3 regions of the Microbacterium sp. 22303 genome follow, and region 3 is predicted to be linked to each of the others. Evidence: predicted binding sites of a transcription regulator. Region 3 holds the regulator's gene; each other region holds the start of a gene.
What was found. Region 3 encodes LexA, which represses DNA repair genes until DNA is damaged. Its sites were predicted from a motif close to TCGAACANNTGTTCGA; they were not measured.
Positions count from the first base shown of each region.

Region 1: ACTJI8_RS05645 (DUF222 domain-containing protein) is a predicted target of LexA. The motif match lies at 1,642-1,657, and genes of this name have one in related genera.
Region 2: ACTJI8_RS10800 (DUF222 domain-containing protein) is a predicted target of LexA. The motif match lies at 2,744-2,759, and genes of this name have one in related genera.

Region 1 is NZ_JBQEOQ010000001.1:1,195,724-1,199,904, reverse strand. It holds gene ACTJI8_RS05655 (methionine ABC transporter permease) at 1-529, shown strand, start outside; gene ACTJI8_RS05650 (pseudouridine synthase) at 534-1,496, opposite strand; gene ACTJI8_RS05645 (DUF222 domain-containing protein) at 1,668-3,041, shown strand; gene ACTJI8_RS05640 (aldo/keto reductase) at 3,150-4,103, shown strand; gene ACTJI8_RS05635 (MarR family winged helix-turn-helix transcriptional regulator) at 4,158-4,181, opposite strand, start outside.
Region 2 is NZ_JBQEOQ010000003.1:275,700-279,880, reverse strand. It holds gene ACTJI8_RS10805 (DUF998 domain-containing protein) at 178-1,254, shown strand; gene ACTJI8_RS10800 (DUF222 domain-containing protein) at 1,411-2,733, opposite strand; gene ACTJI8_RS10795 (aldehyde dehydrogenase family protein) at 3,035-4,181, shown strand, end outside.
Region 3 is NZ_JBQEOQ010000006.1:35,964-40,144, reverse strand. It holds gene metE (5-methyltetrahydropteroyltriglutamate--homocysteine S-methyltransferase) at 1-1,515, shown strand, start outside; gene lexA (transcriptional repressor LexA) at 1,636-2,322, opposite strand; gene ACTJI8_RS16260 (hypothetical protein) at 2,319-2,588, opposite strand; gene ACTJI8_RS16255 (LysM peptidoglycan-binding domain-containing protein) at 2,645-3,001, shown strand; gene ACTJI8_RS16250 (histidinol-phosphate transaminase) at 3,102-4,181, shown strand, end outside.

The DNA of each region.
Region 1 (4,181 bases), on a different contig from region 3:
TCCCGGGGGACTGCTGCCCAACCGCCCGGTGAGCATCCTGATCTCGTTCCTGGTGAACTTCATCCGCCCGATCCCTTTCGTGATCTTCATCGCGGTACTCCAGCCGTTCACCCGAATCGTCATCGGCACGGGTATCGGCATCAACGCCGGCGCGTTCGCGATCGGTGTCGCCGCGTCGTTCGCGATCGGCCGCATCGTCGAACAGCATCTCGTGTCGGTGTCGCCCGGCGTGATCGAGGCCGCGCGAGCGATGGGCGCGGGTCCCTGGCGGATCCTGTTCACGGTCGCCATGCCCGAGGCGCTCGGTCCCCTGATCCTCGGCTACACCTTCATCGTGGTCGCGCTCATCGACATGACGGCGATGGCGGGACTGGTCGGCGGCGGCGGCCTCGGCGCCTTCGCCCAGGTCTACGGCTTCCGTCAGTTCGAGCCGGTGGTGATGTGGGCTGCGATCATCCTGATCGTCGTGTTCGTGCACCTCGTGCAGACCTTCGGCACCTGGCTCGCGCGTCGGATCATGCGGCGCTGAACCGTCAGGGGCGCGGTCGTGGGCTGTCAGCCTCGGCCGGCGCGTCCTGCAGCGTGCGTCGGGTGCGGAACTCGCGGGGGGCGCCGGTCAGCGGATCCGTGAAGCGCAGTTCGCGAGCGAGCAGCTGCAGCGGGCGGTCGAAGTCGTCCGGCTGCTCGGGCAGCAGCTCGGGGTAGAACGCGTCGTGGAGGATTCCGGCGCCGAGCTCGGCGAGATGGACGCGCAGCTGGTGCATGCGTCCCGAGTGCGGGCGCAGCAGGGTGTGCAGCACGCGGTCGTCGAACCCGAGCAGTTCCACGAGGGTCTCCGCATTCGGTTCGCGATCCGGATCCACCTGCACGCAGACGTGTCCGCGCAGCTTCTCGATGTGGTTGCGGTGCACGAGCGGAAACGCGGATCCGCCGAGGGCCGGTGCCCGCGGATCCCACCCATCGGGCAGCAGGGAGACGGCCTCGTAGACCTTCTCGACGTGGCGGTTCTCGAACAGCAGCTGGTATGCGCCGCGGGTGACCGGCCGCGCAGAGAACATCAGCACGCCCGCCGTCGCCCGGTCGAGACGGTGGATCGGCGTGAGCTCGGGGATGCCGAGTGCATTGCGCAAGCGCACCAGGGCCGAGTTCTGCAGGTATTTGCCCCCCGGCGTGGTCGGCAGGAAATGCGGTTTGTCCACGACGACCAGATCCTCGTCCTGATGCAGGATCTCGACATCGAACGGGATGTGCTTCTCGACCGCCGGCTCCCGGTAGTACCAGACGAAGTCGTGCACGCCGAGCGCGGTGTCACGGGTGAGTGGCGAGCCGTCGATGGCGACGATCTCGCCGCGGTCGAAGCGGCTGAGCAGACGCTCCGGGTCGAGGTGGAAGAAGCGCTCGGCCATGAAGGCGCCGACGGTGGGCCACGGCCCCTCCGACGGCACGCGAAGCCGGGTCGCGCCCACGCCGTCGCGGACGGGGAGAGGAGATGCCATGCCCATTCCGTCCAGCCTAGATGGGTAGTGAGTCCGTCCGGCGCCTCGCGCGGGCGGGCGTCACCGACGAGTGCGGTCGTCGGATGGCAGGCGGTAATCGCCGTGATTCTCTCGGGACTTCTCTGGATCCCGCCTCTTCTCATTTTCGAACATAAGTGCTAGACTCGGGGGATGAAACCTACCACTGTTGAACCGCTTGAGGAGCTGGCTGTTGCCGATGCTCCTGCGGTGGTCGTGGTGGATGAGGCGTTCGTCGCGGCGCGGATCCTGGATGGTCTGCAAGAGGATGACGTCGCGATCAACCAGCGGGCCGCGCAGCGTGCGGAGCGGGTCGTGGAGGTCGTGGAGCTGGCTCGCCGACACCCTGAGATCTATACGGTCGGGGAGCATCCGGATGATGCGGATCATGCCCGCCGGTCGGTGTTCTTCGATGTGGCGGTGCGGTTGCAGATCTCGGAGAACGAGGCCCGCTCACTGGAATGCACCGCGTCGACCGCGGCGGAGTGCCTGCCGTTGTTGTGGGAGCACGCCCGGGACGGGTTCGTGTCCCTGCGGTTCGTGGAGGCCGCGGTGTCGGCGGTGTTGCGGTTGCAGGCTCCGATCGGCGCCGACCCGACTGTCCGGCAGTACGCGGCGGATGCGATCGCGTTGATCGATGAGACCGCGTCGAGGTGGGCGTTGCACCTGCCCATCAGCACGTTCCGACGGCGAGTGACGATCCTCACCGACCGGCTCGACCCCACCCCGCCCGAGCGCAAACATGCCCGCGGGATGGTGGACCGGCGGGTGGTCGTGGAAGACGCCGGTGACGGGATGTCCTGGTTGACAGCCCTGATCCCGACGGTGAAGGCGGTTGCGATCAAGCGACGCCTCACCTCGACCGCGAAACACCTCCAGAAGGACCGCCGGGAGGGCCGCACGAGGGATCAGGTTCGTGCGGACCTGCTGTGCGACTGGATGCTCGGCGTCGGTACTGAGCAGGCTGCGAAGACGACGGTGTTCGTGACCGTCCCCATCGGACTCGTCACCGGTGCGATGCCCGGATCCGCATTCGGTGTCGCCACGGGCGTCGCCGCCACCACGGCGAGCGCTGCCTCTTCGCTGAGTCCGGCGGGCAACCCGGTCGCGTCGGCGACGGAGGCGCAGCTGGTCGGTCACGGTCCGATCGACCCGGCCACCGCCCGGCAGGCGTTCCTGGACGCGACCGGATTCCGGCGCGTGATCACCGACCCCGTCCACGGCATCGTCTTGGACATGGATCGGCGCACCTACCGACCCACGAAAGCGCAACGTGACTGGCTGGTCCTGCAGCACGGGACCTGCGCGAGGGACGGCTGCGACCGCCTCGCCCTCGACGCCGACCTCGACCACGACCACCCGTGGTCCCGAGGCGGCCCCACCGACATCGCCAACCTGCGACCGTTGTGCCCCGCCGATCACGTCCGACGACATCGCACCCGGATGATCTACCGCACCCGCGAGAACCACACCGTCCAGGTCATCACCCCGACCGGTTTCCGAACGAACGACCCACCGCCCTTCTAGAGCGACGCGCTGCTCGACGAGCGAGGCCCTTCCGCCGGTGCCCGGGCGTGCGAGGGTCATCCGGCGTCACATGGAAATACTCTCCGCGGCCGATCGGTTGCCCCGAGCATGACTCGCATCGGATCCAGTGACCTCTCCGTCTTCCCGCTCTCGCTCGGCGGCAACGTGTTCGGCTGGACCGCCGATCGCGACGCGTCCTTCGCCGTTCTGGATGCCTTCGTGGCAGGCGGCGGCGACTTCATCGACACGGCCGACGTGTACAGCGCGTGGGTGGAGGGCAACCAGGGCGGGGAGAGCGAGACGATCATCGGGGAGTGGCTCGCCTCGCGCCGTCCGGAGGGCGTCGTGGTCGCGACGAAGGTGAGCCAGCACCCGCAGTTCCGTGGTCTGTCGGCGGCGAACGTGCGCCGCGCCGCGGAGGCCTCGCTCGATCGGCTCGGCGTGGACGCGATCGACCTGTACTACGCGCATTTCGACGATGAGAGCGTGCCTCTCGAGGAGACCGTGGCGGCCTTCGGTCGGCTGGTGACGGACGGCCTGGTCCGCAACATCGCGGTGTCGAACTATTCTGCCGACCGGATCCGCGAATGGATCCGGATCGCCCGATCGACCGGCGTCGCACTGCCGGTCGCTGTGCAGCCGCATTACAACCTCGTGCACCGCAACGAGGTCGAGGAGACCATCGTTCCGCTGGCGACCGAGTTCGGGCTGAGCCTCATCCCGTACTACGCGCTCGCGAGTGGGTTCCTCACGGGCAAGTACCGTTCGACCGATGCGACCGGACAGTCCTCGCCCCGCGCCTCCGAGGCGGCGAAGTTTGCGACGGAGCACGGACTGCGCATCATCGACGCGCTCGAGGAGATCGGCGATGCGCACGGCGCCTCGATCGCCGCGACCGCGCTCGCGTGGCTGCGGGCGCAGCCGACCGTGGCCGCCCCGATCGCCAGCGCGCGCACGGCCGAACAGGTCGCTGACCTGCTCACGGGCGGGCGGCTGGAGCTCTCCGCCGAGGAGGTCGCCCGCCTCAGCGACGTCTCGGAGTGGACGCCGACGCGGGTCTGACGGCGAAGGCGATTACCCCTGCGGCGGGATGTACCGCCGCAGGGGTGAACGCGGTCAGGCGTCGAAGCTCAGGCTGAG
Region 2 (4,181 bases), on a different contig from region 3:
AGGGTAGTGGCGGGCTCCGCGCCGGCGACCCGCGGGCGCCTGCTCCGCCCGACCGCGAGCACGGGGCAGCTCGGCCATAGGGTGGACGTGACAAGGGAGGGCGGCGCGATGCGAGCCGAGTGGGACCGACTGATCACCTGGATACGCGACGCGCGCGCTTTGGCGACGCTGCGCCAGATGCGCGAGACCGACGCGCTGCTGACAGGGGCGATCGCCTTCGTGCTGGGGTTCCTCGTGGCGTTCGCGATATTCTGGAACCGCACCCTGTCGATCACCGGCCCCTGGTCCGTCGGCGCGGTCGCTGCGATCGGCGGCGCTGCCGTGGCTGTACTGAGCTTCACCGCCGGCCGCATCGGGCTGCGCATGGAAGCGGTCGAAGCGCCCGAGAAGCAGGATCCGAGCGCCGCGAACGACGGCTTCGCGATCCCCGGGCAGAAGCTGCGCTGGTACGAGCTCGTCGCGATATCCCTCGCACATGGTGCGGTCGCGCTGCTCGCGTTGTTCGGACTCGCCGCGCTGCTCGAGGCGAGCTTCCGCGACGCCCCGGTCTTCCCCTTCCCCGGTGCCATTCTCGTCGCGGTCGCGCTCGCCCTCACCGCCTATGTCTGCTACCTCAGCGCGGCCGCGCTCAGCCCCACCTCGATCTCGCTGATCCTCGCGATCTTCCTTGTGATCGGCGCTCTCACCGCCATGCTCGAGGCGACGGATCCGCACTGGTGGCGTGACAACCTCTCCGCGCTGGGCATGTCGAGCAACGCCTCCTCGCCCGCGTTCAACAGCACCCTCATCGTGGCGGGCGTGATGGTCACCACGATCGCCCGCTATGCCACGGCGGCGCTGCCCGTGCCGGAGCCGAGGGATGAGCGCGGGCGCACGATCGTGCGGGTCGCCCTGATCCTGATCGGGCTCTTCCTCGCCTGTGTAGGGATCTTCCCCGTGGATCGCTTCTTCCTCCTGCACAACACGGTCGCGACGGGCATGGCGGTCTGCTTCGCCGCGGTCGTGATCGCGCTTCCCTGGCTGCTGCGACGGATCTCGCGAGTGTTCGTGGTGCTGGGCTGGGTGTTCGTGCTGGTGATCGCGCTGCTCGGAGTGTTCTTCGCGACCGGCTACTACAACCTCACCGCGGTCGAGCTCGTCGCCGCCGTGCTGATCTTCAGCTGGATCATCGTGTTCCTGCGTACCGCGGGCGCCGACCACGGACCGTGGGACGCCGAGCGCGTCGTCCGCGCCCAGGCCGCCGCCCGGAGCTGAGCAATATTCGCGACAGGGAAGGTGCGAACCGAACGGGCTCGGGGGCGTCCCCTTCGCGCGATGAGTGTCACCCTAAGGACGCGCCATCGTGGATGCTCTAAGCGTTGCGCCGGGCGATTTTGGAGCGGCGCCGCGAGCACGCGAACTCCGCCCTGATCAGAAGGGTGGTGGGTCGTTCGTTCGGAAACCGGTCGGGGTGATGACTTGGACGGTGTGGTTCTCGCGGTTCCGGTAGATCATCCTGGTGCGATGTCGTCGGACGTGATCGGCGGGGCACAGCGGTCGCAGGTTGCTCGTGTTGGTGGGTCCGCCTCGGGACCAGGGGTGGTCGTGGTCGAGGTCGGCGTCGAGCGCGAGCCGGTCGCAGCCGTCTCTCGCGCAGGTGCCGTGCTGCAGGACCAGCCAGTCACGTTGCGCCTTGGTGGGCCGATACGTGCGCCGATCCATGTCCAAGACGATGCCGTGGACGGGGTCGGTGATCACGCGCCGGAACCCGGTCGCATCCAGGAACGCCTGCCGTGCGGTGGCCGGGTCGATCGGACCGTGCCCGACCAGCTGCGCCTCCGTGCCCGAGGCGACCGGATTGCCCAGGAACGCTGTCGACGGCACTGCCGTCACGGTCTCACCGGTGACGAGGCCGATCGGTACGGTCACGAACACCGTCGTCTTCACCGCCCGGTCAGTACCGACACCCAGCAGCCAATCGCACAGCAAGTCCGCACGAACCTGATCCCTCGTGCGCCCCTCCCGGCGGTCCTTCTGGAGGTGTTTCGCGGTCGAGGTGAGGCGTCGCTTGATCGCAACCGCCTTCACCGTCGGGATCAGGGCTGTCAACCAGGACATCCCGTCACCGGCGTCTTCCACGACCACCCGCCGGTCCACCATCCCGCGGGCATGTTTGCGCTCGGGCGGGGTGGGGTCGAGCCGGTCGGTGAGGATCGTCACTCGCCGTCGGAACGTGCTGATGGGCAGGTGCAACGCCCACCTCGACGCGGTCTCATCGATCAACGCGATCGCATCCGCCGCGTACTGGCGGGCAGTCGGGTCAGCCCCGACCGGAGCCTGCAACCGCAACACCGCCGACACCGCGGTTTCCACGAACCGGAGTGACACGAACCCGTCCCGGGCGTGCTCCCACAACAACGGTAGGCACTCCGCCGCGGTCGACGCGGTGCACTCCAGCGAGCGGGCCTCGTTCTCCGAGATCTGCAACCGCACGGCCACATCGAAGAACACCGACCGCCGCGCATGATCCGCATCATCCCCGACCGCATAGATCTCAGGGTGTCGGCGGGCCAGGTCCACGACCTCCACGACCCGCTCCGCACGCCGCACCGCCCGCTGATTCAACGCGACATCATCCTCCTGCAACCCATCCAGGATCCGCGCGGCGACGAACGTCTCATCCACCACCACCATCACCTGAGGAGCATCGGCAACAGCCAGCTCCTCGAACAGTGCAGCGGTGGGGTGTTCCATTCCCCAAGTCTAGCACTTATGTTCGAACTACGGAAGAGCCAATCCGCCAGTTCCCCCGGGAAATCGCGGCCTGGGACGCTGCCGCCGAGCCCGTTCGAGAGGCGACGGGTCCGGCATCGTCGGGGCGCGGAGCATGACGAACGCCTGCAGTGGGACGGTATTGACGCTTTGTGCGGGAACGGGCTCGTGGAGATCCCTTCGCGGCTGGACGAGCGCCGTGCACTGCATGACAAGTCGCGGCGAGCCACCCCGTCGACAATGGGAGCATCGACCGTCGTCCGCACACTCGAAGGAGAGACCGATGACCGACACGTCCGCTGTGTCCGCGCTGCTCGACCGTATCCAGGCGCCCGAGGGCTCCGGCCGCGACATCCCCGATGCCGCCACGCGCGAGATCATCGGCCGCGCTCCCGTGCAGACCGCCGCCGACCTCGATGACGCCATCGCCCGCGCCAAGGCCGCGCAGCCCGCCTGGGAGGCACTCGGCCATGCGAAGCGGAGCGAACTGCTGCTCGCCGCGGCCGATGCGATCGACGCGAATGCGGAGGCGCTCGCGCAGCTGCTCTCCCGTGAGCAGGGCAAGCCGCTGAACGGCCCGAACGCCCGGTTCGAAGTGGGGGCGTGCACGGCGTGGCTGCGCACCAACGCGACGACGGTGCTGGAGCCCGAAGTGCTCGTCGACGACGAGAATCTGCACGCCGAGCTGGTCTACAAGCCCGCCGGCGTCGTGGGTGCGATCGGGCCGTGGAACTGGCCGTTGATGATCACCATCTGGCAGATCGGCCCGTCGCTGCGGATGGGGAACACCGTGGTCGCCAAGCCCAGCGAGTACACGCCGCTGAGCGTGCTGGCTCTGCTGTCGGTCATGAACGAGGTGCTGCCGGCCGACGTGCTGATCGGCATCTCCGGCGACCGCGAGGTCGGCGCGGGGATCGCGTCGCACCCCGACATCGACAAGATCATGTTCACCGGATCCACGGCCACCGGCCGGAAGATCATCGAGAGCTCCGCCGGCAATCTCGCCCGCCTCACGCTCGAACTCGGCGGCAACGACGCGGGCATCGTGCTTCCCGGCACGGATCCGGCCGCGATCGCCGAGGACCTGTTCTGGGGTGCGTTCATCAACACGGGCCAGACCTGCGCGGCCATGAAGCGCCTCTACGTGCACGACTCGCTGTACGACCAGGTCGTCGACGCGCTCGCCGGCATCGCCGCGAACGTGCCGATCGGCAACGGCCTGGACGAGAACAATGTGCTGGGCCCGCTGCAGAACAAGCAGCAGTTCGACATCGTCTCACGCCTCGTCGAGGACGCGAAGGCGCGCGGCGCCCGCATCGTGACGGGCGGCGAGGCGGCTCCCGAGCTCGGCGAGCTGTTCTACCGGCCCACGATCGTGGCCGACATCCCGAACGATGCGGCGCTCGTGCAGGAGGAGCAGTTCGGGCCGG
Region 3 (4,181 bases):
GCGGCTCCGATCGAGGCCATCGGTCTCGACCTCGTGCGCGGCACCGTGCCCGCCGCTGTTCCGGGACTCGCCGACAAGGTTCTGGTCGGAGGCGTGATCGACGGGCACAACATCTGGCGGGGCGACCTGGCCGCAGCCTTCGACACGCTCGAGGCACTGCGCGACCTCGGTGCGGCTGGTGTGTCCGCGTCGACCTCCACGTCGCTGCAGCACGTGCCGCACGACGTCGAGGACGAGTCGAAGCTCGACGCCCGCCTGGTGAACTGGCTCGCCTTCGCCGACCAGAAGGTCGCGCAGGTCACCACCCTCGCGAAGGGACTCTCCGAGGGTCGCGCCGCGATCGCCGTGGAGCTCGACGCCGCCTCCGCCGCTCTGACCGACCGGCTCGGCGCGCCCGGCGTGCGCGTGGACGCCGTCCGTGCCCGCACCGCCGCACTGACCGCCACGGACTTCGACCGCGGCGACTACGACGCCCGGGTGGCTGCGCAGTCCATCGCGCTCGATCTGCCCGCGCTTCCGCTCACCACGATCGGGTCCTTCCCGCAGACCGGCGAGATCCGCCGCGCCCGCGCGCAGTTCACCAAGGGCGAGATCACGGCGGATGAGTACGACGGCTTCCTCCGCGAGGAGATCGGCCGCGTCGTGACGCTGCAGGAGGAACTGGGCCTGGACGTGCTCGTGCACGGCGAGCCCGAGCGCAACGACATGGTGCAGTACTTCGCCGAGAACCTCGACGGCTTCGACGTCACCGAGAACGGCTGGGTGCAGTCCTACGGATCCCGTGCCACCCGCCCGTCGATCCTCTGGGGCGATGTCTCGCGGCCGGCCCCGATCACGGTCGAGTGGTCGCAGTACGCGCAGTCGCTCACGGCGAAGCCCATGAAGGGGATGCTGACGGGTCCGGTGACGATCCTGGCCTGGTCGTTCGTCCGCGACGACCAGCCGCTCGCCGAGACCGCCAACCAGGTGGCTCTTGCGCTGCGCGACGAGATCGCGGACCTGGAGGCCGCCGGCATCGGCGTCATCCAGGTCGACGAGCCGGCGCTGCGCGAGCTCCTGCCTCTCAAGCAGGCCGACCAGCCCGCGTACCTGGACTGGTCCGTCGCCTCCTTCCGCCTCTCCACCGCGGGCGCCGAGACGGCCACGCAGGTGCACACCCACCTCTGCTACTCGGAGTTCGGCGTCGTCATCGACGCGATCAAGGCGCTGGACGCCGACGTGACCTCGATCGAGGCCGCGCGCAGCCGCATGGAGGTCGTCACCGACATCGCTGCGTCGGGCTTCGACCACGGCATCGGACCGGGCGTCTACGACATCCACTCGCCGCGCATCCCCGACGCGTCCGAGGTGGAGACGCTCCTGCGCCGTGCCGTCGAGGAGATCCCCACGCGGCAGCTCTGGGTCAACCCGGACTGCGGTCTGAAGACCCGCGGCTACGAGGAGACCAACGCCTCGCTGCGCAACATCGTCGAGGCCACCCGCCGCGTCCGCGAGGACGTGTCGGTCGCGGTCTGACCTTCCCGCACCGGGCGTCTTCATCGAGGCCCCCTCGCAGCACCGAGGCCCCCTCCCAGATACGGATCTGAGAGGGGGCCTCGGTACGCAGAGGGGGCTTCGACGTGGAAGGGGCGGGAATCAGACCGCGCGCAGCACCGCCACGACCTTGCCGAGCACCGTCGCATCGTCGCCGAGGATCGGTTCGAATGCGCTGTTGCGGGGGAGCAGCCACACGTGGCCGTCGCGACGGCGGAACGTCTTCACCGTGGCTTCGCCGTCGAGCATCGCGGCGACGATCTCGCCGTTCTCCGCCGTGCCCTGAGAGCGCACGACGACCCAGTCGCCGTCGCAGATGGCCGCGTCGATCATCGACTCGCCAGAGACCTTCAGCATGAACAGATCGCCCTTGCCGACGAGCTGACGGGGGAGCGGGAAGATCTCCTCGACCTGCTGCTCGGCGGTGATCGGCACACCGGCGGCGATCCGGCCCACGAGGGGCACGAGTGCCGCGTCGCCGACGGACGGGGCCGTATCGGCGGGATTCTCGGTGGATGTGCCGGGAAGGTCGATCAGGACCTCCATGGCCCGGGTCTTGCCGGCATCGCGACGCAGATAGCCGCTGAGCTCGAGCTGGCCGAGCTGATGCGTCACGCTGCTGAGGGACTTGAGGCCGACGGCGTCGCCGATCTCGCGCATGCTCGGCGGGTAGCCGTGCCGCGCGATCGAGGTCTGGATGACCTCGAGGATCGCCATCTGCTTCGCACTGAGGCTCTTGCGGCGCCGTGTCCGCGGGGCCTCGGGGCCGGGGGCCGCACCGTCGCTCATGCCATCTCCTTCGTGTGCGTCGTGCCCTCGCGGATCGGTGGGATCGGCATGGATTCGCGGGCGGCGATTCGAATGTCGGTGGTCCGTGATGGGGTCTTCGTATCGAAACCGTATCCGAGATCGGGCCGGAATCGATAGATCTGTTCGAGCGTGTCGGCAAGTCTTCGGAACTGATATTCGAAGAAGGCTTGACAGATGTTCGAACTCGAAAGTAGTTTCGGTACGTAGGTTCGCCTCTCCAGAGGCCCGGATTCGAAGATTCTCATCAGAGGATGCGGATCCGGGGAGAGGCGGACCGACACAGACACTGAGGAGAAGCACCATGAGCAGCATCACCTTCGCCGGTCAGGTACCCGCCACGCGACTGCGGATCACCGCACGCGGCCGGCGCGTGCTCGCGGCGCTGGTCGCGCTCCCGGTGTCCGGAACGATCGCGTTCGCGGCGCTGAGCAGCGGATCCGCGCTCGCCTCCGGGGAGCAGACGACGGGCAACACCTTCGCGACCGTCACGGTGCAGCCCGGCGACACCCTGTGGTCGATCGCGGGCGAGATCGCGCCGAATGCCGACCCGCGCGACGTGGTCGCCGAGATCTCGAAGCTGAACCTCGTCGACGGAGGTGTGATCGAGGTCGGACAACACCTGGCGATCCCGGCACGGTACGGATCGACCGGGCGCTGATCCCGTACTTCGGCGTCGCTCAGCAACCGTACTTCGGCGTCGCTCAGCAACCGCGGTCATCTGTGCCACGCACCACAGCGCGGCCGCCTAGCATGGCAGGGTGACTGTCTCGCTCGACGACTTACCCCTTCGCGACGATCTCCGTGGGCTGCGGCCCTACGGCGCCCCGCAGGCTCCGCTGCCCGTGGCGCTGAACGTGAACGAGAACACGCATCCGGTGCCGGAGCAGGTCGCGAGCGACATCCTCGACGACATCGCCGTGGCGCTGCGTGACGTCAACCGCTATCCGGATCGTGAGTTCACAGAGCTCCGTGAGGCGTTCGCCGGCTACCTCGGCCATGACCTCACCGCCGCGAACATCTGGGCCGGTAACGGCTCGAACGAGGTGCTGCAGCACATCCTGCAGGCGTTCGCCGGTCCCGGTCGCACCGTGTTCGGGTTCGCCCCGACCTATTCCATGTACCCGCTGCTCACTCAGGGCACGGGGGCTTTCTGGATCGCCGGTACCCGCCACCCCGACTACGAGCTCACCGTCGACGAGGCGGTGGCACAGGTCAGGGAGCACGACCCCGACGTCATCCTGCTGTGCGCGCCGAACAACCCCACCGGCACTCCGCTCCGGCTCGACGTGATCGAGGCGGTGTACGAGGCGGCGCGCGGCATCGTGATCGTGGACGAGGCCTACCAGGAGTTCGCCCCGAAGGATTCGCCGTCGGCGCTGACGCTGCTGCAGGGACGTCCGCGGCTCGCCGTCTCCCGCACCATGAGCAAGGCCTTCGCCTTCGCCGGAGCGCGGGTCGGCTACCTCGCGGCGGATCCGGCATTCATCGACGCACTGCGTCTCGTGCGCCTGCCGTACCACCTGAGTGCCCTCACCCAGGCGGCGGCGGTCGCGGCCCTGCGCAATGCGCCGATCATGCTCGCGATGGTCGACGAGATCGTCGCGCAGCGCGATCGGATCTCGGCCACGCTCGAGGCCCTCGGCTACACGCCGCACCCGTCCTGGTCGAACTTCGTGCTGTTCGGCGGCGTCGCGGACCCGGCGGCAACGTGGCGCGCTCTGTATGACAAGGGCGTGCTGATCCGCGATGTCGGCATCCCGAACCACCTGCGCGTCACGGCCGGCACCGAGGCCGAGACCACCGCATTCCTGGACGCCCTCGCCTCGATAGGATCGGCC